One region of the Stenotrophomonas sp. 14P6.2.3 genome, then DNA from elsewhere that is predicted to be linked to it. Evidence: riboswitches for the same ligand, from Rfam matches in the RefSeq annotation. Region 1 holds a riboswitch; the other holds the start of a gene.
What was found. A riboswitch is a leader RNA that binds a small molecule or an ion and turns the genes downstream of it on or off. The one in region 1 is predicted to bind cobalamin.
Positions count from the first base shown of each region.

Region 1 (5,778 bases):
CCGCACGGTGGTGTTCAGGTAACGGCCGCGTCGCCCGCTCGCCGGGCATGGCCCGGCGCTACCAGGATCGGACGACGGGTAGCGCCGGGCCATGCCCGGCGGAAGCGCGTCAGGCGATCGCAATCCTCGCTTTCGCCAGGGCCTCGCGCACCATGCCGTCGTTGGCATCGGTCACCGGGCGGGTCAGCTCCCACAGGAACTTCACCCGGAAGCCGGACTTCACCGCGTCCTGCGCGCTCCACAGCACACAGTAATCGCGCGCCAACCCGCACACGTGCACCTCGCGGATCCCTCGTTCGTGCAGCCAGCCGGCCAGTCCGGTCGCCGGGCGCGTGCCGTCGGGGCCGTGGTTTTCGCGGAAGGCGCTGTACGAATCCACCTGCTGGCGCGTGCCTTTGCGCAGGATCAGGTCGGCCACGGTCCAGTCCACTCCCGGGTGCAGTGCGGCGCCCGCGCTGCCCTGCACGCAGTGGTCCGGCCACAGCGTCTGCGGCTGCGCGTGCAGCAGGATGGCTTCAAAAGGCAGATGCCCCGGATGCTGGCTGGCAAACGAGGCATGGTCGGCCGGGTGCCAGTCCTGGGTTGCGACCACGGTGCGGTAGCGGCGCTCGGCCAGCAGTGCCGTGATCGGCGCCACCAGCGCATCGCCCTCTTCGCAGGCGAGGGCGCCACCGGGCATGAAGTCCGGCTGCAGGTCGATCACCAGCAGGGCGACGTCAGCGGGCAGGGCGGTCATGGCAGGTCCGGCACAACGGGAGAGGGGCGACCAGCGTGGCCGCCCCTCGCGCGCACGTCAATCGCCGCTGGCGGCGTCGTTGTCCTGCCCGTAATACAGCAAGCCGATCTTGATGCGCTCGCGGCCGTTCTCGCGCCGGTGGCGGTTGGCATCGCGCAGCGAATATACGCAGCCACAGTATTCCTGCTGGTAGAACTGCTCGCGTTTGCTGATCTCGACCATGCGGCTGGCACCACCACCCTTGCGCCAGTTGTAGTCCCAGTACTGCAGGCCTTCGTAGTGCGAGGCGGCGCGCACGCCGCAGTCGTTGATCTGCGCCATGTTCTTCCAGCGCGAGATGCCCAGCGAGGAGCTGATGGTGTCGTAGCCGTGTTCGTGTGCGTACAGCGCGGTGCGCTCGAAACGCATGTCGAAGCACATCGTGCAGCGGATGCCGCGCTCGGGTTCATTCTCCATGCCACGCGCACGGCTGAACCAGTTGTCGGTGTCGTAGTCGCAGTCGATGAAGGGAATGCCGTGCTGTTCGGCGAAGCGGATGTTCTCCTGCTTGCGCAGCTCGTATTCCTTCACCGGGTGAATGTTGGGGTTGTAGAAGAAGATCGCGTAGTCGATCCCGGAGGCGGTGATCGCCTCCATCACTTCGCCCGAGCACGGCGCGCAGCACGAATGCAGCAACAGGCGCTGGCCGTCGTCGGGAAGGGTCAGGGTGGGGCGTTGGAGCTCGGTCATCGTCGGGTGCGTCTGGGCGTGGGCAACGGGTCTGGCCGGAAACCGTGAACAGGACGCGCGCGGCCACGCCGCCTGCACGCGCAGGACGACGACGGCCCCGGCAACCTCCCCGCGGAGATTCCAGGTCGAGTCAGGGGACAGTCGAGTCCCCCGGCCGGGGCCGGTATTCGGGCTGATGGACACGGGCCGCAGCCCACCTACTACCTGCCGCTTCCCAGGCGCGAGCCCAGTGCTGTTGGCAGGATTCGTTTCCATTCACCGCTGCGGGGCAGCTCCGGAATGGGCGCGCGAGGCGCCTTCACCGGATTCCCGTTTAAATCCCTGTCGTCATCCAGACCACGGCAGGGATACCTTCGGCGCGCTCACGGTGGACGTGTTGACGGCGCCGGTCAAGGCCCAGGGGTCGGATCCCGTTGCCCGCAACGGGCTCTGACCCCCAGCTGGATCCACGCCATGCGCGGATGGATCCTCAATGCTGGGCAGCGGCCCGCGCGCGGATGTCATCCAGCCGCTGGTCATGCAGCAGGCGGCCGTTCTCCCACACGGTCACCATCGCATCCTCGAAGCCGGCGGGAAGGGTGTCATCGCCATCGGCCGGCAGCGGCAGCGTGTGCAGGCTGCCGTCGTCCAGGCGGCGCAGCAGGCGCATACGGCCGCGCTTGCTGGCCTTGCCGGCATCGGTGACCGGATTCTTGTAAACGTCGATCCAGTCACCGTCCACCCGCGCTGCCGAACACTTCAGCGCGAACTTCTGGGTATCGCGGTCCAGCCGCTGCAGCAGCGCGCCGCCCATGCCGAAGGCCACGTTGTCAGTCGAGTAGCCATCATCGGTGGTGCGCTGCAGGATCGCGCGGATCGTATCCGGGTTGATGCCATCGCCCTGGATGACGCGGACATGGTTGAGCACCTTGTAGCCCTTGCCGTTGATCGTGTGACCGAACGCGGCATCCAACCGCAGCAGACTCTCGGCGACCACCTCGACCGGGTCGCCAGAATCCGGGCGGATGACCAGGGTGGCGCCGGAAGCGATCACTTCCTCGCGCAGGGTGGTACCCCAGTGTTCGCTGATGGCACGGTAGATGTCATAGCTGTCCGACACCACCGCTACGATCGCACCGGGCGTGCCGAACTGGCGCAGCATGTTGCGGTACGCATCCACTTCGCGCTCGCGGCCCCAGCTGGTGATGGTGCTGTGCTCGGCGGCCGGAATCGAATAGCCCGCCATCGGCGCGTGGTAGTGCGCACGTGCAAGGCACAGCGCCGACACCGTATCGGTGCCGAGGAAGTTGACCAGGTGCGCGGCACCGCCAAGTGCGGCAGATTCCAGGCTGGAGACGCCGCGTGCGCCGAAGTCGTGCAGCTTGAACGGCAGCTGCCCCTGCGGGTCATCGCTGGTCTGCTGCAGGAAGCCGGCGATGGTCTGCCGCGCATGCCAGCTGATGGTCGCCACGGTGACCGGGTACCACACGCGCAGCAGCAGGGTTTCCAGGTAGGACGGCACCCAGAAGGCGGCGGGGTCGGTCGACTCGATGGTCATCAGTGCCTGGTGCGTGGGCACCACGCTGCCTTCGGGTACGGCGCGGATGCGTACCGGCAGATGGCCGCCGAGACGGTCGACGATATCGTGCCAGCCGGCTTCGTTGAACGGTTCGCCATGCGCGGCGAACAGCGCTGCGGCGTCATCGATGTCGGCGTGGGTGACGGGCCGTGCCAGGGCATCCTTGAGGATCGCCTGCAGGCCGAAGAACACCGTGCGATCGTGCAGGCCGCCGCGTGATTCCACGTAGAAGAACGTGGCGTCGGTACCCGGCGGGTACTGCAGCCAGTGGCTGGCCTTGTAGCTGTCGGTGTTGAGGAGAAGGTTATCGAGGTAATGCATGACGGAAGCTCCTTCGCGTCGAGTGGCACCGGCGGTCTGTCCGCCGGTGGGGAAAACGGGTTCTGCAGGGCCCGGTCGGATCAGCCCCGGCCCAGGAAGTACTCCAGGATGTGCAGGTGGTCTTCAAACAGCTGCGGGCCCATGTCCAGCGCCTCGCTGACCGGAATCCAGCGCGCCTTGTCGGCGTCGTCGCCACCGCGCACCGCCGGCAGTTCGCCAGCGGGGAATTCGAAGTGGAAGGCATGGGTGATGGTGCGGCCGCGCTGGCTGCGCTCGGGGTGGTCGAACACCTGCTGGCCCTTCAGCGAGCCTTTCAGCACCGGCAGTGGAATCTTCAGCCGGGTTTCCTCGCGCAGTTCGCGCAGGCAGCTGTCGAGCAGGCTCTGTTCCTGGCCGACGAAGCCGCCGGGCAGCGCCCACAGGCCCTTGCCCGGTGCCGAACGACGGCGGACCAGCAGTACGTGGCCCGAGTGCACCACCACCGCATCGGTGGTGACGAAGGTAGGCGCATATGGCGCATCCTTCCAGGCGGCCTTGTACTGCTCGATGAAACGGTACTCGGCCACCAGCTGCGCGTAGGCCGGTGAGCTTCTGCGGAACGCCTCGAGCATCTCGTACACCGGTGCCGGCACATTACCGCGCAGCATAAGCAGTGCACCGTGGAAATCCACGTCGCCGGCTTCGAACAGGTAACGACGCAGCTCGGTGGCCGACAAGGTAGCAGTGTGCTGCACGTCGACCAGCGGCCATTGCGGGAACTCCCGCAGGTAGTAGCTGGAAGCATCCTTGTCCATGCCGATCAGGCCGACCTTCGCATCGGGTGCGGCACCATCGTTGCGCAGGGCTTCGGCCACATGACGCTGCACGCTGGCGATCCACTGGGCTTCGTTGTACAGGTGGTCACGCAGTGGCTGGATCAGCAGGCGATCGGCGTTGCCATCGAGGGCGGCCTGGATCATCACGGCGCGTTCGGCCACGGTCCAGGGATTGCGCAGGCTGCGGGGGGTATCGGCAGAGCCGACCAGGAAGATCAGCTTGCGGGCCCTGCTCAGGGCAAGGCGGGCAACGGCGGCATGGCCGTTGTGGAAGGGCTCGAAACGCCCGATGAAGACGAGATAGTCGAATTCCATGAGAATCCCTCATGTCGTTGTGGCAGCGAAGGGTCTGTCCCTTGGCTTGCTGCAGATGCTACGCCTTCGGTGCCGCCGGTCAAGTATCCGCCAGTGGTGCCAGACAGCTGCCAGCACGGTGTGGTGGCTGCCTGCCGGCCACGTGCCTGCACAACTGCGGCGGTGGTCTCAGGCGGTGAGAGGGCTCCACGTCATACTGCATTCCTGGCGTTGGATGGGAGCCTTTCACACGTTCCCGTGCCCCGCGCCCAAGCGCTATGGCAATGACAGGCAGGTCTCACCGGTCCAGGGATGGCAGTACGCGCTGCGGCGCGCCGTTGGCAAGCGGAGGAAGGGTAGTGGCAGACAAGTACTGCGATCTGGTCATGAAAGGCGGCATCACCAGCGGCATCGTGTATCCCAACGCGGTGCTCGCACTGGCCCGCGAATACCGTTTCAAGAGCATCGGCGGCACCTCGGCCGGTGCGATCGCCGCTGCCGTGGCGGCCGCTGCGGCATACGGCGACCGCCGCCAGCAACTGGGCGAACACCTGCCGGGCGATGCGGGATATGGCGGCCTGTCGGCGGTGTCGGCACAGCTGTCGCGGCGTGGATTCATCTACAGCCTGTTCCAACCCGCCGCTGGCGCGCGCGCAGCGTATCGGCTGCTGGTGGTGCTGACCGGCAACGCCGGCTGGCCGCGCAAGCTGCTGTGCCTGGCTATCGCGGTGTTCCAGATCGCGCCGCTGGAAGTGCTGGTGTCGCTGGCACTGTTGCTCGGCCTGGGCTGGTGGGGCGGTGGCTGGAGCGGCGTGGCGGCGACCCTGCTGCCGTCGCTGTTGTGTGCCTATGGTGCAGGTGTAGCCGGGGCGGCGCTGCGCGTGGCACGGGTGGCGCGGCGCAACCTGCTGGGCCTGTGCAGTGGACTGAGCCGGGACACAGGCACGCCGGCGCTGACCGAGTGGCTGCATGAAAGCCTGCAGCAGTTGTCAGGCAAACCGATGGATGCACCGCTGACCTTCGCCGATCTGCACGACGCGCCGCGTTATGCGGGCGAGCCGGACAGCCCGCATGCGATCACGCTGCAGATGATCACCACCTGCGTGTCGCACAATGAACCGCGTACCTTGCCGCTGGGCGGCGCGCAGTTCTGGTTCCTGCGCGAGGAATTCGAGCAGCTGTTCCCGGCCAGCGTGGTGCAGTGGATGGTCGACCGCGCCGGCCCACCGCGTGAAGTTGAAGGCCGCAACTACTACCATCTGCCGCAGGGCGCGTCGCTGCCGGTACTGGTGGCCACGCGCATGAGCCTCAGCTTCCCGCTGCTG
Region 1 covers NZ_JBYOLA010000018.1:36,979-42,756, reverse strand. Annotated here, with positions in the region: gene purU (formyltetrahydrofolate deformylase) at 1-22, shown strand, start outside; gene pncA (bifunctional nicotinamidase/pyrazinamidase) at 110-736, opposite strand; gene AC27VL_RS14435 (epoxyqueuosine reductase QueH) at 794-1,465, opposite strand; cobalamin riboswitch at 1,607-1,821, opposite strand; gene AC27VL_RS14430 (nicotinate phosphoribosyltransferase) at 1,935-3,344, opposite strand; gene AC27VL_RS14425 (bifunctional nicotinamide-nucleotide adenylyltransferase/Nudix hydroxylase) at 3,425-4,474, opposite strand; gene AC27VL_RS14420 (patatin-like phospholipase family protein) at 4,813-5,778, shown strand, end outside.

Region 2 (5,778 bases), on a different contig from region 1:
GGGTGACATGCGTGATCTGCAGGCCTTTGCCGACGACAGCTTCGACGTCGTGTTCCATCCCATCTCGAACCTGTATGTGCCCGACGTGCGCCCTGTGTGGGGCGAGTGCCGCCGGGTGCTGGCGCGCGATGGCCTGCTGATGGCCAGCTTCTACAATCCGGTGGTGTTCGTCGCCGCGCGTGACGCACAGTTGAGTGAGCAGGGCCTGATCCGCCCGCAGTACGCGATTCCCTATTCCGACCTGGAAGACCTGGAGCCGGCCGCACGCGAGGCAAAGCTGGCCCGTGGCGAAGCGCTGACATTCGGCCACAGCCTGGGTGATCTGATCGCCGGGCAGCTGGATGCAGGGTTCGTCATCGATCGCTTCATGGAAGACTGGCAACCGCAGCCGCGCTTCCTGATCGACCGCTACCTGCCGACCTTCCTGGCCACCCGCGCACGCCGGGTCGGCTGAAGGCGCGGGCGTACAATGGACGGCCCCACGTTGCACGAGTGAGCCGTCCCTTGTCGTATCCCTATCCGCTGGTCGTGTTCGACCTCGATGGCACGCTGGTCGACAGCGCCGCCGATATCGCCGAAGCACTGAACCGCACGTTGCAAGACATCGGCCTGGCACGCGTACCCGAAGCCACCGTGCTGGGCTGGATCGGCGACGGCGTGCGCCGGCTGGTCGAACAGGCGGTGCAGGCTGCCGGGCGCGAGATCGATCTGGCAGCGGTGATGCCGACCTTCATGGTCCACTACCGCGAATGCCTGCTGCGCAGCCCGCAGCTGTTCGATGGCGTGGTCGAAGCGCTGGCGCAACTGCGCGCGTTGAACGTACCGCTGGCGATCTGCACCAACAAGCCGGCCGCGCTGGTGCCGCCGTTGCTGCAGCACCTGGGCATCGCCGAGGCCTTCGCGCTGGTGCTGGGCGGTGATTCGCTGCCGCAGCGCAAGCCCAGCGGTGAGCCGTTGCGGCATATCGCCGCGCACTTCGAACTGCCCGTCGATGCGTGCCTGATGGTGGGCGATTCGCTTACCGATTACCGCGCCGCCGAAGACGCCGGCATGCCGATCGCGCTGGTGCGTTACGGCTATCCGCGCGGACTGGACCTGGACAACGCGCACGCGGTTGCGGTGATCGACGACCTGCGCGAACTGCCGGGGTTGGCTGCAGGCATTCCGGTGTAGAGCCGAGCCTGCGCTCCGCTGTTTCGATGCCTGAGCCGAGCATGGGCTCGGCTCTACAAGTAGATCGACGCCATGCGTCGATGGCATCAGGGGGCGCCGGGCAATGCCCGGCGCCTCTTTTCACTTTGGCTGGTAACGCACGCTCAGCTGGTACTCGCGGCCGGGCTGGTTGAACCACGCCACGGTCTCGTACTCGCGGTCGAACACATTGGCCACCCGCGCCAGCACCGACCATGCCGGGGTCAGCGCGTATTCGGCGCGCAGATCCAGCGTGCCGTAGCCGCCGACCTTCACCGCGTTGGTGGCATCGTCGTAGCGCTTGCCCGCGCCCTGCACGGTCAGGCCAGTGCGGAAGTCGCCGAAGCGGCGGTCGATGTCCAGGCGCGCGGTCTGCTGCGCACGGCGTGCCAGCCAGTTGTCGAACTGCGCGCTGCCGCTGGTGCGGTTGCGCGGATCGGTGAAGCTCAGCTGCGCGTTGATGTCGAAGCCGGCCAGGGTGGCGCCGCCGGTCAGTTCCGCACCGCGGATGCGTGCCTTCTCGACCTGCTGCATGCGGAAGGTGGCCGCGTCATAGGTGATCAGGTCATCGATGCGGGTCTCGTACACATCCAGGCCCCAGCGCCAGCCCTGGCCCTGCTGCGAGATGCCGAGGTTGGCACTCTTGGACTTCTCCGGGTCCAGCGTCGGCACGCCGCTCCACGGGTCGTACAGGTCGCTGAAGGTCGGCGCCTTGAACGCGGTGCCGTAGCTGGCGTTGACGCGCAGGCCATGGCCCAGCTCCATCGCCCAGCCGAGGCTGCCGGTGGCGTGGTTGCCGAACTGCTGGTTGTCGTCATTGCGCGCGCTGGCCTGCAGCTGGTGACGGCCGAAGCGCGCCTGGTACTGCAGGAACACGCCGGTATTGCGGCGGCTGTCGACCAGGTAGCCGGCGCTGCTGCCGTCCAGGTTGTCTTCGCTCCAGTCCACGCCGGCACTGAGCAGCTGGCCTTCGGCCACACCGATGTCGGCCTGCAGCGAGGCGCTGTCGCGGTGTGTCTGTGCGCTGCCGCGTGCACCGAAATCGCCGAAGTTGTCGGACTCGTTGTCGCTGCGGCCGACATTGGCAGTCAGCGTCAGCTGCTCGGACGGGGTGTAGCGCACCTTGCCGGCCAGCACCTGCTGGCGGGTCTCGGAGTAGTTGTAGTAGCCGTCGTAGTGGTTCTTGCCGTCGGCGCGCAGGGCGCTGCCTTCCACGGTCCACTGGTCGCTCAGGTTGTAGCCACCGCGCAGGCTCTTGGACAGGTTGCGGTAGCCGTCGCGGTCGGGTTCATCGGCGAAGCAGCCGGCAAACAGCGTGGCCGAGCCACGGCAGGCATCGATGCCGTCCGAATGCTGGTAGGCGATGTCGGCGCCGAACCAGCCGCGTTCGGTGCCACCGCCGATGCCGCCACTGGCTTCACGCAGGCCGTTGCTGCCGCCGCCCAGCTGGAAGTGCGGAGCGAAGTCGCCCTGGTTGCGGCGGGTGAAGATCTGGATCACGCCACCGATGGCGTCGGCACCGTACAGGCTGGACTGCGGGCCGCGCACGATTTCCACGCGCTCGATCTGCGCCAGCGGCAGATCCTGGTACATCGCCAGGCCGAGGTCGGCGCTGTTGATGCGCACGCCATCAACCAGCACCACGGTATGCGAGGAGTTGGTGCCACGCAGGAACAGCGAGCTCTGCTTGCCCAGGCCACCGGCATTGGTCAGGTTGATGCCGGCGCGGCCCTGCAGCAGTTCCTGCAGCGAGGTGGCCTGGCTGGATTCGATCTGCGCACGGTCGATCACCTGCGCAGGCGCAATGCTGTCCTGCAGGGCGATCGGCGTGCGGGTGGCGGTGACCAGCACCTGATCGAGGTCGGCGGCGCGATCTTCGGCCAGGGCCAGCGCAGGAAGAGCGGCCAGCACGGCCAGGGACAGCATTCGGGACTGCAGCTTCATCGGGGGGACTCCAGGTGCCGCGCACGCCCGCGCAGCGAAGGGGAGGAGTCACAACAGGCAGGCACGCGCCGATGCCGCGGCCATCGCCACAGACATCCAGCGCCATGCCCACCGCATCGCGACCTGAGGCTTCCGGGCCGGTCTCCGGGCTCGCCGCCGGGTGGCCCAAGGCCACCGTCCAGGCGCCTTCCCATGCCTGCGGCACAGTGGCGGGTTGCCTGGAACTGACGTGCTTACCGTTGCGGGGGCAGCGCCGGCATGGCGTGTTGTCACGCGTCACCGGCTTCCCGTTTCAACCTGCCGGCAGGGCCGCAGGTCACCTGGAAGTGCGCGCAGTCTACGGCATCGCGACCGGCCGGTAGCGTCGAACCTGCTCGGCTGATCAGGTGCGGATGTGCCTGCACGGTGCAGCAGACCTGCGCCAGCGCCTAGAATGCAGCTCGAATTATCGTGGTGCCGTTGCCGATGTCCGTCTGTTTTCCGCTGTTCCCGCGCCGCCCTGACTGGGCACGCGCATGATCCTCGACCTGGTCCGCCATGCCGGCAACGGTCGTGATGAGTTCCTCGATGGCCGCAGCGATCCGCCGCAGCTGGCCCGCCTGCCGCAGGAGCTGGTCGATGCCTATGCCGGGCAGTCGTGGGAACGGGTGATCAGTTCGCCGCGCCTGCGCTCGCTGCATACGGCGATGGCACTGGCCACACCGCGCGCGCTGGACGTGGAGGCGGACGAGGAGTGGGAAGAGCTGGATTTCGGCGACTGGGATGGCCAATCGCTGTTCGACCTGCCGGAAGACGCATTGGCCGCCTTCCACGCGGATCCGCACGCGTTTCCGCCGCCGCATGGCGAGAGCTGGGGCCATTTCGAACGGCGCATCGCACGCGCGCTGGATCGACTGCTGGACGACGACGACCCGGCGCCGACGGTAGTGGTCAGCCACGGTGGTCCGCTGCGCATGGTGCTGTCGCAGGTATGTGGCCTGCCGATGTCGTTGTGCTGGGCGTTGCGCATCGACCACGGCACGCGCCTGCGCGTGTGGGTCGAGCGCGGTGAAGCCGGGCTGGTGGGTGAGCTGCTGGAGCTGCAGCAGCCCTGAGCGCGCTCGCCGGGCATGGCCCGGCGCTACCGATCAATCCTCGTCGGTGCTTTCGGCCGCGCCTTCTTCGCCGTCGTCCTCGGCGCCGAAGCGCTGCTCATGCACCGGGCCTGATGCCGGGCCTGCCGCCTTCAGCGGATGCACGGCGATACGTGCTTCGTAGTCCTGCACCAGCGCGGTGCGCTGCGGTTCGCTCAGTTCCTGCCAGTGGCAATCCAGCAGCGCACCTTCCAGCGAATACAGCAGGTTGAGGCTGGGCTTGAAGCCGGCACGCTTGACCTTGACGAAGGCGCCGACGGCACCGATGGCGACCAGATCCTCGCGGCTGCGCAGGCCTACCTGGCGCAGCCACGCCGCACTCTTCGGGCCGATGTTGCGCAGCTTGACCGCGCTCACTTCAACGCCCCGACGAACACGTGGGCGATGGCTTCCAGACCGGCCTGGTCTTCAGCATCGAAGCGGCTGACGATGGGGCTGTCGATATCGAACACGCCGATCAGCTCCTCACCCCGGACCAATGGCACCACCAGCTCCGAGCGCGATGCGGCATCGCAGGCGATATGGCCGGGGAAGGCCTCCACGTCTTCGATGCGCTGGGTCACGCGCTGGCTGGCGGCCGCACCGCACACGCCCTTGTCCAGCGGAATGCGTACGCAGGCCGGCAGGCCCTGGAACGGACCGACCACCAGTTCCTTGCCGTCATACAGGTAGAAACCCACCCAGTTCAGGTCGGGCAGGGCGTGGTAGACCAGAGCAGCGAGGTTGGCCGCATTGGCGATGCGGTCGGACTCGCCGTAGACCAGGCCACGGGCCTGTTCCAGCAGCTGGGCGTATTGTTCCGGCTTGCTGCCGGTGAGCGAGGCGTTGGCGAACATGGCCGCAGTCTAGCAAGCGTGCCGGGCCAGCGATAATGCAGGCTCTGTTGCCCTGCTGGAGCCTGTGATGTCCCTGCCTGCCACGTTGCCGACGGCCCTGTTCGTCACCGGCACCGATACCGAGATCGGCAAGACCGCCGCCAGTACCGCGCTGCTGCACGCGCTGCGCCGGCGCGGCCTGCGCGCGGTGGGCATGAAGCCGGTGGCCAGCGGCAGCCACGATCTGGGGCAGGGCCTGCGCAACGACGACGCGCTGGCACTGCAGGCCGCCAGCCTGCCGATGCCGGACTATGCCGATCTGAACCCCTACGCATTGCGCCAGCCGTTGGCGCCGGAGCTGGCGGCGGCAGAAGATGGCGTGCGCATCGAACTGTCCCCGATCGTGGCGGCCTTCGAACGCCTGCGCGCACAGGCCGACGTGGTGGTGGTCGAAGGCGTGGGCGGCTGGCTGGCGCCGCTGTCTGCGCAGCTGGACCAGCTTGACCTGGTGCGTGCGCTGCGGCTACCGGTGGTGCTGGTGGTCGGCCTGCGCCTGGGCTGCGTCAACCACGCGCGGTTGACCGCACAATCGCTGCAGGCCAGCGGCGTGGACTGCCTGGGCTGGATCGGCAACCACATCGATCCGTCGATGCAGCGCCAGGATGAGAATTTCGCGACCCTGCAGCAGCGCCTGC
Region 2 covers NZ_JBYOLA010000010.1:135,603-141,380, forward strand. Annotated here, with positions in the region: gene AC27VL_RS10545 (class I SAM-dependent methyltransferase) at 1-454, shown strand, start outside; gene gph (phosphoglycolate phosphatase) at 505-1,173, shown strand; gene btuB (TonB-dependent vitamin B12 receptor) at 1,294-3,135, opposite strand; cobalamin riboswitch at 3,254-3,474, opposite strand; gene AC27VL_RS10560 (histidine phosphatase family protein) at 3,651-4,229, shown strand; gene AC27VL_RS10565 (TfoX/Sxy family protein) at 4,263-4,625, opposite strand; gene AC27VL_RS10570 (GAF domain-containing protein) at 4,622-5,104, opposite strand; gene bioD (dethiobiotin synthase) at 5,172-5,778, shown strand, end outside.
Region 2: another riboswitch for cobalamin. It lies ahead of btuB (TonB-dependent vitamin B12 receptor); the one in region 1 lies ahead of AC27VL_RS14435 (epoxyqueuosine reductase QueH).